DNA from 2 places in the Promicromonospora sp. NPDC060204 genome. Region 1 is predicted to be linked to the other one. Evidence: riboswitches for the same ligand, from Rfam matches in the RefSeq annotation. Region 1 holds a riboswitch; the other holds the start of a gene.
What was found. A riboswitch is a leader RNA that binds a small molecule or an ion and turns the genes downstream of it on or off. The one in region 1 is predicted to bind FMN.

Region 1 (6,099 bases):
CGTAGCCCGGGGTGTCCTGCGGCACGATGTAGCCGTGGACCTGGCCGTCCTCGCCGCGCGCCCAGACCACGGAGATGTCGCCGATCGAGCCGAAGCCGATCCACTTCTTCTCGCCGTTGATCACGTACCCCTCGACGCCGTCGCGCGTCTCCTTCACGGCGGAGGTCTCCAGGCCCACGGAGTCCGAGCCGTGCGTGGGCTCGGTGAGGGCGAAGGCGCCCAGGATCTCGCCGCGGGCCATCGGGCCGGCGTACTTCTCGATCTGCTCGTCGGAGCCGAGCATCACGATCGAGCGCAGCGCGAGGCCGCCCTGCACGCCGCAGATGGTGGTCACGGAGCCGTCACCGCGCGACATCTCCATCGCGGACAGGCCCTCGGCCATCTTGGAGATCTTCGGGAAGCCGGGCACGTCCACGCCGTCCCGCAGGAAGTCCAGCTCGGCCATGCGCTTGACCAGGTCCATCGGTACCTCGTACCGCTCCCAGTAGCCGTCGATGACGGGGAGCACCTCGTCCTGCACGAACTGGCGGACGGCGAGCTGCTGTGCCCGCTCCTCCGCCGTGATGTCGGCAAAGGCGCCGGCGAAGTCGATGTCGAGCGGCTGCGTGACGTCGTAGTCGGGCGCCGTCACTCCTGGGGTCTGAGTCATGCTCCCCATGGTGCGCCGGTACCGGATCTCAGGTCAAGCGATACTACGTCTCACCCGATCGACGCCTCGGCGTGGTGGCAGGCGCGCCCGTGCGCCCACGGCTGCGGCCGGGTCCGCACCCGTTCGCCCGACGCCGCGGCGCGCCGCACCTCGAGCTGGAGGTACTGGTCCTGCGCCGCCTCGGCCACGGAGTACGGCGGCGTCGCGCCGTGCAGGACGTGGTCGGCCATGTCGGCCACGATGCGCGCGATCGACAGCTCGTCGTCGGGCAGGCGGGCCGGGCGGAACGCGTTGTGGTGCAGCCACTCGCCGTCGAGGGTGTACCCGCGCAGGAACAGGCCCTCGTGGCTGCCGGCGCCGCCCGCGGCCACCCGCTCCAGCGTGGAGTGCCGCGGCTGTCCGTCGGCACCGATCGTGCGGACGACGTCGTCGCGCAGCTCGCCCCGCTCGCCGCGCACCAGCAGCGCGGGGGAGCGCACCCAGGAGCGGTACTGGACGTCGTCGAACTCGTAGGTGCCGAGACGGTCGCCGTAGTCCAGCCACGCGGTCGCGTGCACCGTGTCGACCAGGGTGAGGTCGTCCGGGTCGTCCGCCCGGCTCGGGCTCGGCAGCACCCGGCGGGCGTCGCGCCGGGCGGTGATCTCGACGTCCTCGAAGCCGGCGCCCAGGGCGCGGCGCAGCACGCTGAGGCCGTGGTAGTCGTGCGCGACGGCGACGTGGGCGTCGGTCACGGCGCCGAGCAGGCCGGACGCCGCGACCGCGAGCTGGGCCTCGATCAGCGGCTCCAGGTGGTACTGCTCGGCCACGTGCACGCAGGCGCCGTCGTCCACGAGCCGCTGCAGCGCGGTCAGCTCCTCGACCGTGCCGGCTGCCGGCGTCTCCGTGAGCACAGGGACGCCGGCGGCGGCCAGGTCGCGGATCACCGGCTGGGCCGCGCCCGCGGGGAGGGTCAGCAGCACCAGGTCCGGGGCGCCGCCGTCGAGCAGCTCCCGCACGGTGGCAAAGGCCGGGGCGGGCAGCCCCGGCAGCCCGGCGGCCGGCAGGCCGCGGACCGCCAGTGCCTCGCGGTCCGCCGCGTTGCGGGTGGCGATCCCGGCCACCTCGAAGCGGTCCGGCAGGGCGTGCAGCACCCGCAGCATGGTGCGGGCGCGAAAGCCCGAGCCGACGATCCCGATCCTGGCCGTGCGCTCCTGTGCGTTCACGAGCGCCGACGGTACGCGATCAGGCGGTCGCGACCGCCGTGCGGTCCGGGCCGGCGTTCTCCCGGCGGCTGATGCGCCACCACGCGAAGAAGCCGAACAGCGTGAACGCGCCGTAGATCACGTACATCATCGCGGTGGCCCAGTACCCGGCGGAGAAGAGCAGCGGGACGCCCACGAGGTCGACGGCCACCCAGATCAGCCAGAACTCGACCCAGCCCTTGGCCATGCCGTAGGTGGCGAGCACCGAGCCGGTGAAGATCCAGGCGTCGGCCCACACCGGCTCGTACGAGCCGAGGGCGCGGAAGAGGGGGGTCAGGAGTAGGGTCCCGGCGAGCATCCCGGTCACGAGGCCGATCCGGACCCGCCACGAGGCCCAGCGCGGATGCACCGCGACCGTGCCGGCGCCGCCGGAGCGCTGGGTCTGCCGCCAGCGGTACCAGCCGTAGATCGAGACCGCGATGAACATGATCTGGCGGGCGGCCTGGCCGAGCATGTCCGCCCGGCCCGTCTCGCCGAACCAGGAGCCCATGAAGACGGTGAAGAGCAAGATGTTGCCGACGATGCCCACCGGCCACGCCCACACCTTGCGGCGCAGGCCGCCCAGTGCGGAGGTCAGGCCGAACAGGTTGCCGATGACCTCGCGCCAGTAGATCTGCTGGTCGCCGACCAGGAACGTCGCGTCGTAGGCGGCGCGGAACCAGTCCATGTCTCTTCCCTCTTCCGAAGTCCGCACACGGGACTCCGGGGTGAGGGCCGGCGCGCCACGAGGGCGCCGACGACGGTGCGGTGCCGGGGCCCCGAGGGGTCGACGGCGCGCGCCGCACGTGCTTCCTCCCATCCGGACTTTCACCGTCGGTCCTGGAGTTCCACCAGGTCAACCGGGTTCTCCCGAAGGAGCACCCGGGTCGCGGACTATTACCGCCGGCTCGGAATTTCACCGACCCCGGAGCACGTGTGCAACTGCTGCTGCACGATGTCTAGCGGAACACAGGATGCCACGGCGGCATTCCCGGCCGGAAGCGCCGCAGGCCCCGGGTGTCAGACGAGCGCGTCGCGGACGGCGCGGGCCACCTCGTCGGGCCCGGCCACGCCCTCGACGACGGTGACGACGACGCGGCGGGTGACCGGGGTGCCGTCGTCGGCCAGGGGGCTGGCGGCGGTGCCGAGCACGGCGGCCCGGCGCAGGTCGGCGAAGGCCTCCTCCAGCTCGGGCCGCAGCTCGAGCGACGGCGTGCGCAGCCAGCGCCGCAGGATCGCGTTGTGCACCGCGACCACCGAGGCCGCGAACGCGATCGACGCCGTGGAGGCGGAGCGCTCGGGCGGCAGGGTGTCGCGCAGGTAGTGCGTGAACGCCCGCTCGTAGCGGTGCGTGGTGATGAGCTCGCGGTCGCGCAGGGCCGGGACCTGCTGCAGCAGCGCGTACCGGGCCAGGGAGGTCTCGCGCTGGCCCACGTGGTGGTCGAACACCATGCGCGCCGCGCGGCACACCTCGAGGTACGGGTCGACGTCGGGGTCCCAGGCGCGCCCCAGGTCGTGGCCGGACTCCTCGCTCGCCCGCGCGTCGGGGCGGGTCGCGGCCAGCATGACCACCACCTCCTCGAGCAGCAGCTCGTGGTCCGCGAAGACCACGTCCTCCTTCGAGCGGAACCGGCGGAAGAACGTCGCGCGGCTCACCTTCGCGGCGTCGGCGATCTCCTCGACGGTGGTTCCCTCGTACCCCTGTCGAGTGAACAGGTCCACCGCGGCGTCGACTGCCTGCGCGTGCGTGTGGGTACGGACGGCGGTCATGCCAGGCAGGCTACCGCGTGCTCCCCGGGCGCCGTGAAGAGTCTTTGAGCGAAGAATGCGGTTCATGATGCGAATTTTCCCGTTTGCCGGAGATCTTCCCTGACTGCAGTCTGCGCAGGTAGCGCACCTCGCGCACGGCCATCAGCAGGCCGAGAACACCGGGTACGGCGGACCACGGGTGACCGAGGAGCACGCCCACCAGACACACCAGAAAGATCACCCCGCCGGCCACGACGGTGGCGAGGCTTCCCCATCGGATCCCGGTCACGCGGTTGAGCGTAGTCTGCTGCGCGTGACCGAGACCGCAGCCCGTCCCGTCGTCGACGTCTACGTCGACCCCATGTGCCCCTTCGCCTGGATCACGTCGCGCTGGGCCCTCGAGGTGGCCCAGATCCGCGACGTCGAGCTCACCTTCAAGCTGATGAGCCTCTACCTGCTCAACAAGGACCGGGACATCCCGGACGACTACCGGGCCCGCATCGAGCGCTCCCGGGGCATCGGCCGCATCGCCGCGGCCGTGCAGACCGACCACGGCCCCGAGGCCTTCTCAGCCTTCTACACCGCCGCCGGGACGCGCATCCACAACCAGCAGGACAAGGCCTTCGACGACGTGGCCGTCGCGGCGCTCGCCGAGGCCGGCCTGCCCGCCGCGCTCGCGGAGGCGGGCACCTCGGAGGACTACGACGAGGAGCTCGCCGCGTCCCACGAGGCCGGCATGAAGCCCGTCGGGGACGACGTCGGCACGCCCACGATCCACGTCGACGGCGTCGCGTTCTTCGGCCCGGTGCTCACGCGTATCCCGCGCGGCGAGGAGGCGGGCGCGCTGTTCGACGCCTCCGTGACGCTGGCGCGCTACCCGTACTTCTACGAGATCAAGCGGTCGCGCACCACCGACCCCCAGTTCGACTGACCACCACCGGCACCAGACCCACCGGCACCAGAGGAAACATGACTCTCGACCTGCGTATCTTCATCGAGCCCCAGCAGGGCGCCAGCTACGACGACCAGCTCGCCGTCGCGCGCGCGACCGAGGAGCTCGGGTTCAGCGCGTTCTTCCGCTCCGACCACTACCTCGCCATGGGCGACAGCGACGGCCTGCCCGGCCCCACCGACTCCTGGATCACGCTCGCCGGCCTCGCCCGCGAGACGTCCACGGTGCGGCTCGGCACGCTCGTCTCCTCGGCGACGTTCCGGCACCCGGGCGTGCTGGCCATCCAGGTGGCGCAGGTGGACCAGATGTCCGGCGGCCGCGTGGAGCTGGGCCTCGGCACCGGCTGGTTCGCCGCCGAGCACGCCGCGTACGGCATCCCGTTCCCCGAGAAGCGGTTCGGCATCCTGGAGGAGCAGCTCGCCGTCGTCACCGGGCTGTGGGGCACGCCCGTGGGCGAGAAGTTCTCCTTCTCGGGCGAGCACTACCAGGTCACCGACTCGCCGGCGCTGCCGAAGCCCGCGCAGGCGAAGATCCCGGTGCTCGTCGGGGGCGGCGGCCCGCGCCGCACGCCCGCGCTCGCCGCGCGGTACGGCGACGAGTACAACCAGTCCTTCCCGGAGATCAGCGCGATCGGCCCGCGGATCAAGGTGGTCGAGAAGGCGCTGTCCGACGCCGGGCGGGAGCCCGGCTCGATCGTCCAGTCGGTGGCGCTCGTCGCCGCGATCGGCCAGGACGAGGCCGAGTTCACCCGCCGCGCCGCCGCGATCGGGCGCGAGCCCGGCGAGCTGCGCGAGCACGGCATCGCCGGCACCGTCGCCGAGGCCGCGGACCGGCTCAAGGCCCTGGAGGCCGAGGGCGTCCAGCGCGTCTACCTGCAGGTGCTCGACCTGGCGGACCTCGACCACCTCGACCTGGTGGCGCGCGAGGTGCGGCCGCAGCTCGGCTGACGCCGCCCCGCCTGGCTCCCGGGCCGCCCCGCCACCGCGGGGCGGCCTGTCTGCTTCCGCAGGCCGTCGCGGTGAATGTTCCCTAGGGTCGTCCCAGCCGCTCCCTGCGACGCACCCAGGAGAAGTCATGCAGAGCTTTTCTCGTGCCGCCCGTGCTTCCCTGGCGGCCACGGCGCTCGTCGCCGGGATGTTCGTCGTCGGACCCGCCGCCTCCGCCGTCGACGGCTTCCGGCGGGGGCCGGACCCGACCGAGGCGAGCGTCGAGGCGCCGCTGGGCCCGTTCGACGTCGGCGTCGCCGTCATCTCCCGGGCCGCCGCCGTCGGGTTCGGCGGCGGCACCGTCTACTACCCGACCGACACCTCCGAGGGCACGTTCGGCGCGGTCGCCGTCTCGCCGGGCTACACGGGCACGCAGGCGAGCATCGCGTGGCTCGGCCCGCGGCTGGCCTCGCAGGGCTTCGTCGTGGTGACCATCGACACGTTCACCGGCGGCGACTCGCCCGCGAGCCGCGGCGACCAGCTCCTCGCCGCGCTGGACCAGCTGCGGGGCACCGAGGTTGCCGACCGGATCGACCCCGCGCG
Region 2 (6,099 bases), on a different contig from region 1:
GCCCAGGCCGTCGCCCGTGAGGCACTCGGAGTGCACCCGCACCAGCGGGGCCGCAGTCGCCGTAGCCGCAGCCGGGGCCACCGGCATCAGGGCCAGGTGCTCCGCGCCCGAACGCAGGTCGCGGTACGCCACCACCCGGAAGTCGCCGTACTGGGTCGGCAGGGCGGCCTCCGCGACCCGTTCCACCCAGGGGTCCGTGCGACGTCCGCCACCCGGAACACCTGAGATCGGCGTGCGCGGCTCCGCGGTGCCGAGCTCCGCGGCCGCGGCCGACGGAACATCGTGCTCCCGCCGCCACGCGACCAGGTCGGCGACCGTCAGCACCACGAGCCCGTACTCCCGCGCCAGCGCCTGCGCCTCGGGCAGGCGCATCATGGCGCCGTCGTCCCGGACCAGCTCGGCGATGGCGCCCACCTCGCCGAGGTCGGGACCCGCATCCGTCGTCCTGCCCGCCAGCCGCACCAGGTCCACCGCGGCCTCGGTGTGCCCCGCCCGCTCCAGCACACCGCCGGGGCGGGCCCGCAGCGGCAGCACGTGCCCGGGCCGGATCAGGTCGCGCGCGCCCGAACCCGGGTCACCGAGGACCCGCAGCGTCAGCGCCCGGTCCGCGGCGGAGATGCCCGTCGACACCCCCACGGCGTCGACCGACACCGTGTAGGCCGTGCCGCGCGGGTCCTCGCTGCGCTCCACCATCAGCGGGAGCTCCAGGGCGTCGGCCCGGTGCGCCGGCATGGGCGCGCAGAGATAGCCCGACGAGTGCCGCACGGTCCACGCCACCCACTCCGCCGTCGCGACGCCGGCGGCCAGCACGGCGTCCACCTCGTTCTCCCGGCCGGCGTCGTCCGCGACCAGCACGGGCCGCCCGGCAGCAAGCTCGGCGAGAGCGCGCTCCACGAGTCCCGTGGTCACAGCCTCTGTGGTCGCAGCGGTCGTGCCAAGCGCGTCCGCGGCATCCGCTTCCGTGGCCGCGCGGTCCGCCGCCCGCACGCCGGTCATCGCGCGATCCCGTTCGCCATGAGGCGTTCGACGTACTTCGCGAGCACGTCGACCTCCACGTTGACGGAGTCCCCCGGGACCAGCCGGCCCAGCGTGGTGGCGGCGAGCGTGGTCGGGATGAGCGAGACGCCGAACCCGTCGTCCGACACCCACGTCACCGTGAGCGAGACCCCCGACAGCGCCACGGAGCCCTTCTCCGCGACGTACCGGGTCAGGGCGGCGGGGGCGGAGAACTCCAGGTCGTCCCAGCGCGGGCCGGGCGTGCGCCGCACGAGCACGGCCACGCCGTCCACGTGCCCCTGGACCACGTGCCCACCCAGGCGGCCGTTCGCCGGCAGCGCCCGCTCCAGGTTGACCCGGGCGCCGGGCACCAGGCCGCCGAGCGACGTCCGCCGCAGCGTCTCGGGCATCACCTCGGCCACGAACGCGCCGTCGGCCACGGAGGTGACGGTCAGGCACACGCCGTCGACGGCGATCGAGTCGCCGGGACGGGCGTCGGACGTGGCGAGCGGCCCCGCGACGGTCAGGACGGCGTCGGGCGCGACGGCGTCCGTGCCGGACGTGGCGTCGGCGCCGGCCGGGCCGTCGGGGCGGACGAGCGCGACGACGGAGCCGAGCTCCTCGACGATTCCGGTGAACATCAGATCTCCTCCTGGGTGCGCCGGCCGGGGCGGCCGTCCTGAGCGGAAAGGGCTGCGGTGTGGTCTGCTGCGGTGTTGTCTGCTGCGGTGTTGTCTGCCGCGGTGTGGTCTGCTGCGGTGTTGTCTGCTGCGGTGTTGTCTTCAGCGGACTGGTCTTGCGGGGGCTGGGCCTCAGCAGGCTTGAGCCGGCGCGCGACCAGCAGCACGTCGTCGCCGAGCCGGGTCACGTCGTCGGTCGCGAAGCGCGCGGCCTCGCCGATCGTGGTCACGCCGAGGTCGCCGACGGCGGTGGCGCCCGCGCCGAGCAGCACCGGGGCGACGTGGGCGTGCAGCTCGTCGACGAGGTCCGCGGCCAGCAGCGCCGTGGCCAGCGTGGGGCCGCCCTCCACGAGCAGGTGGCGCACCTCCCGGCCGCCGAGCTCGCGCAGCGCGGCGTCGAGGTCGTGGGTGGGCAGGTGCAGCAGCGGACCGCCGGGCCCGCGCAGGCGGGCGTCGTCGGGCACCTCGCGACGGCCGAGGACCACGCGGAGCGGCTGGTGCTCGAAGAGGCTGCCGTCGGCCCGGCGGGCGGTCAGCGACGGGTCGTCGACGAGGGCGGTGCCCGAGCCGACGGCGATCGCGTCGACCTGCGCGCGGACCGTGTGGGCGTGCGCGCGGGCCCGGTCGCCGGTGATCCAGCGGCTGGTCCCGTCCACGGCGGCGACCCGGCCGTCCAGACTGGTGGCGAGCTTGAGGGTCACGTAGGGACGGCCGGTGCGGACGGCGTGCAGCCAGGGGCGCAGCAGCTCCTCGCCGTCGTCGGAGAGGAGGCCGACGGACACCGGGACGCCCGCGTCCCGGAGCCTGGTCGCGCCGCCCGTCGCGACGGGGTTCGGGTCCCCGACCGCCACGTGCACCGCGGCGACGCCCGCATCGATCAGGGCGTCCGCGCAGGGGCCGGTGCGGCCGTGGTGCGCGCAGGGCTCCAGGGTCACGACCGCCGTCGTGCCGCGCGGGTCCACACCGCGGGACCGGGCGTCCGCCAGGGCGGCGGCCTCGGCGTGCGGGGTGCCGGCGCCGCGGTGGTAACCCTCCGCGACGGTGCCGCCGTCGGGGTCCAGGAGCACACAGCCGACGCGCGGGTTGGGCCCGTACGCCGGGCCCAGCCGCGCCAGCGCGAGGGCGCGGCGCATCGCGGCCTGGAGACCGTCCGGTCCGATCGGTGCCTGATTCATGCCGTCCTCCCCGAGCGTCGGCGCTCCGGGGCTGGACGACGGGTACGCGAGTCAGGAGCCCGAAGGCCCTGCTCGCGCGCACGACGTCACGACGTAGCACGCCCCAGGGGACGGCTCCGCCGCACGTGCTTCCTCCCATCCGGACTTTCACCGTCGGTCCTGGAGTTCCACCAGGTCAACCGGCCCGTCCTTGCGGACGGACGCGGGTCGCGGACTGTAACCGCCGGCTCGGAATTACACCGACCCCGGAGCACGTGTGTGCGTACTGCTGCTCGCCAGCATGCCACAGGTCGCGTCGCGTGCGGCCATGGTCTGCGTCACACGCGCTCCCGTCACGCGCCCCGTCATCTGTGCTCCCGGAGCCGGCGCCGGTGGATCACCCACTCGGCCACCGCGATGTTGATCACCCAGCCGGCGGTCAGCCCGATCGAGTTGGTCACGGGGTCCAGGCTCCCCGTGACCAGCACGAGGGGCCCGAGCAGCAGCCCCTGGGTCCCGGCGCCCATGGCCAGCGCGTACGCGCGCGTCATCCACGCGGAGTGGGTGGCGTAGTCGCGGCGCAGGGCCGCCCGGACCCCCAGCGCGATCGCCGCCAGCATGGTGGTGCCCACGAGGTAGCGCATGCCGTTGACCACGACCGTGTCCTTGACCGGCAGGTCGTAGAACGCCGTCATCCAGAGCCCGGTCAGGGCGACGCCGACGCCAGCCGGGGCGAGCACCCGCCCGGCCCACCGGTGCCAGCGGCGGCGGCGCAGGGCCGGCACGAACTGGAACGCGCCCAGCATGCTGTAGACGGTCACGCACACGATGTGCACGACGACGGGCAGCGACTGGGTCACGAACCGCGCGTTCTCCTCGGTCAGCACCGGGTCGGAGGCGAGCTCCGCGAGCCGCGCGGAGCCGCCGAGCGCCGGGATCACCGACAGGAGCAGCAGTCCCGCAGGAACGAGCCAGGTGTGGCGCCGGGCGCGCCTGGACGGCGTCTCGAACGTCGTCTGGGATGCGGTCCCGGCTGCGGTCTCAGGGACTGCTGCCGCCTCGGATGCTGCGTCAGGTGCCGCGTCGGGTGTCGTCATGTACCGAGCATCCCGGCCTCGCTGTGCGAGGTCATCGGCCCACGGACCGGTCTTCCGACCGGCCGAAAGTAGGGCCGCCCTCCCCCACCGGGGCGGTGCGACGCGCGCGGACCGGTGCGGGCAACCCAACGCGCTTGGCACACTATTTCCAACCAAGAGACGAGCGTTGAGTGCTGGGTATTTGCGCTCCTGAGGCAGGAAAACGCACGAATACCCAGCACTCAACGGCCGGGTCGGCCGGGGGCGGCCGGGGTCAGTGGGTGTGCTTGGTCGCCAGCTCGCGGAGCGTCGCGATCTCCGCCGGGATGTCCTCGGCTCCGTACACCGCGGAGCCCGCCACGAAGACGTTCGCGCCGGCGTCGGCCGCACGCTCGATCGTGTCCCGGGACACTCCCCCGTCGACCTGGATCCACACGTCCAGCCCGGACTCGCTCACGGCCTGCCGCGCCCGCCGGATCTTGGGCAGCGTGCCCTCGATGAACGACTGCCCGCCGAACCCCGGCTCGACCGTCATCACGAGGATCATGTCGATCTCGGCCAGCAGGTCGAGGAACGGCTCCACCGGCGTGGCCGGACGCAGCGCCACCCCGGCGCGCGCGCCGAGCCGGTGCAGCTCCCGGGCCAGGCGGACGGGTGCCTGCGCGGCCTCCGCGTGGAAGGTGACCGACGCCGCCCCCGCCTCCGCGAACGCCGGCGCCCACCGGTCCGGGTTCTCGATCATGAGGTGGGCGTCGAGCGGGATCGGCGACACCTTGGCGAGCCGCTCGAAGATCGGCAGCCCCAGCGTCAGGTTGGGCACGAAATGGTTGTCCATGACGTCGACGTGCGCGTAGTCCGCGGAGGCGATCCGGCCGAGGTCGCGCTCGAGGTTCGCGAAGTCGGCGGACAGGATGCTGGGGGCGATGAGTGCTGCCATGATGCCAGCGTAGGGCCCGGTTCTCCGGGCCACCGAACGCGCCGCCGCATCCTGGCGCCGCACCTCGCCACCCAACCAGTCCGCATGGAGCGACCGGGAGCACCGATGATCCCCGACGTGAACTACTGGGCCGTGATCGTGGCCACGCTGTCCACGCTCGTCGTGGGCTCGGTCTGGTACACCCCCCGCGTGTTCGGCACCCGCTGGATGCGGCTGGCGAAGGTCGATCCCGAAGCCGCTCGGGCCGCAGGGATCTGGCCCATCGTCGTGACGGTGATCGTCAGCTTCCTGACGGCGTGGGTACTGGCCGGCGCCGTCTACATCTCGTGGGTCTTCTACGAGGGGAGCTTCTTCACGGCGTCGGTCGTGACGGCCGTGCTGCTCTGGGTCGGCTTCACCGCGGCCCGCTTCATCACCCACGACGCCTTCGAGGGCCGTCCGCCGCAGCTCACCACCCTGAACCTGGCGCACGAGCTGGTCACGATCCTGGTCATGGCCGTGATCCTCGGCGTGTGGCCGCCTGCGGGCGTGTAGGAAGTTCACCCGACCGCCTGGCCGGGTCCCGGCCTCGCGACGGGAGGACGCCGCTAGTCTCCCTGCGCGACTCAGCCACCAGGCAACACGTAGTGCACCTCGGCCTCGGGACCCTCAGGGCGTCGACCACCAGTAGCCTGGCGTTGACGCTCTGCACCGCCCTCGTCTTCTCGGCCCTCTTGGGGCTCGTCACGTTCGACTATCTCCTGGACCGGCAGATCCTCGCGGACCGGGGTATGCGGGTCGACGCCTGGGTGGTCGGCTACGACTGGGTGCGCCGCGGGCCCGACAAGGTGATCGTCAGGCCCGACGACCCGCCGTACTTCGAGGCGACACTCAGCCGCACGCCGGGCGACCTCCGCTTCAACGACCGGATCGACGTGATCTACGACCCTCACGCCCCAGGCCGGGTCGTCGCCGCCGACGAACCGATGGTGGACGGCTGGGTGTTGCTCGTCGTGGGACTCGACCTGCTCGCGCTGGTGACCCTCGCCCGCGGGTTCGCCGCAGCGAGGGAGCTGTTCCGGCGCGCCCGGACGTCGCGGCATCACCGTACCTCGCCCGACGCCCGGGCTCGGACAGGGCACGCCTCGGGCCTGCTTGACAGATGGAGGACACCGCGGATCGTGCTCCTACTGATCTTCGCGCCCGCGCTGGGCGTGGCGGTGGCCGGCCTGCTGACGGTGACCGCGGTCGGCGACGCACTGGCACTGCGCGCCTCG

Region 2: it holds a riboswitch for FMN, as region 1 does, so the genes downstream of both, ribD (bifunctional diaminohydroxyphosphoribosylaminopyrimidine deaminase/5-amino-6-(5-phosphoribosylamino)uracil reductase RibD) here and pnuC (nicotinamide riboside transporter PnuC) in region 1, are expected to answer to the same signal.

What each region holds. Positions count from the first base shown of each region.
Region 1 covers NZ_JBHWZO010000022.1:18,116-24,214, forward strand. The annotation lists gene ACFWEJ_RS05080 (acyl-CoA dehydrogenase family protein) at 1-649, opposite strand, end outside; gene ACFWEJ_RS05085 (Gfo/Idh/MocA family protein) at 700-1,851, opposite strand; gene pnuC (nicotinamide riboside transporter PnuC) at 1,871-2,557, opposite strand; FMN riboswitch at 2,672-2,807, opposite strand; gene ACFWEJ_RS05095 (helix-turn-helix domain-containing protein) at 2,890-3,639, opposite strand; gene ACFWEJ_RS05100 (hypothetical protein) at 3,650-3,907, opposite strand; gene ACFWEJ_RS05105 (DsbA family protein) at 3,932-4,549, shown strand; gene ACFWEJ_RS05110 (LLM class F420-dependent oxidoreductase) at 4,588-5,517, shown strand; gene ACFWEJ_RS05115 (serine aminopeptidase domain-containing protein) at 5,645-6,099, shown strand, end outside.
Region 2 covers NZ_JBHWZO010000136.1:2,346-8,444, forward strand. The annotation lists gene ribA (GTP cyclohydrolase II) at 1-996, opposite strand, end outside; gene ACFWEJ_RS17330 (riboflavin synthase) at 993-1,637, opposite strand; gene ribD (bifunctional diaminohydroxyphosphoribosylaminopyrimidine deaminase/5-amino-6-(5-phosphoribosylamino)uracil reductase RibD) at 1,637-2,851, opposite strand; FMN riboswitch at 2,973-3,109, opposite strand; gene ACFWEJ_RS17340 (DUF2306 domain-containing protein) at 3,196-3,927, opposite strand; gene rpe (ribulose-phosphate 3-epimerase) at 4,181-4,843, opposite strand; gene ACFWEJ_RS17350 (DUF1761 domain-containing protein) at 4,949-5,377, shown strand; gene ACFWEJ_RS17355 (hypothetical protein) at 5,521-6,099, shown strand, end outside.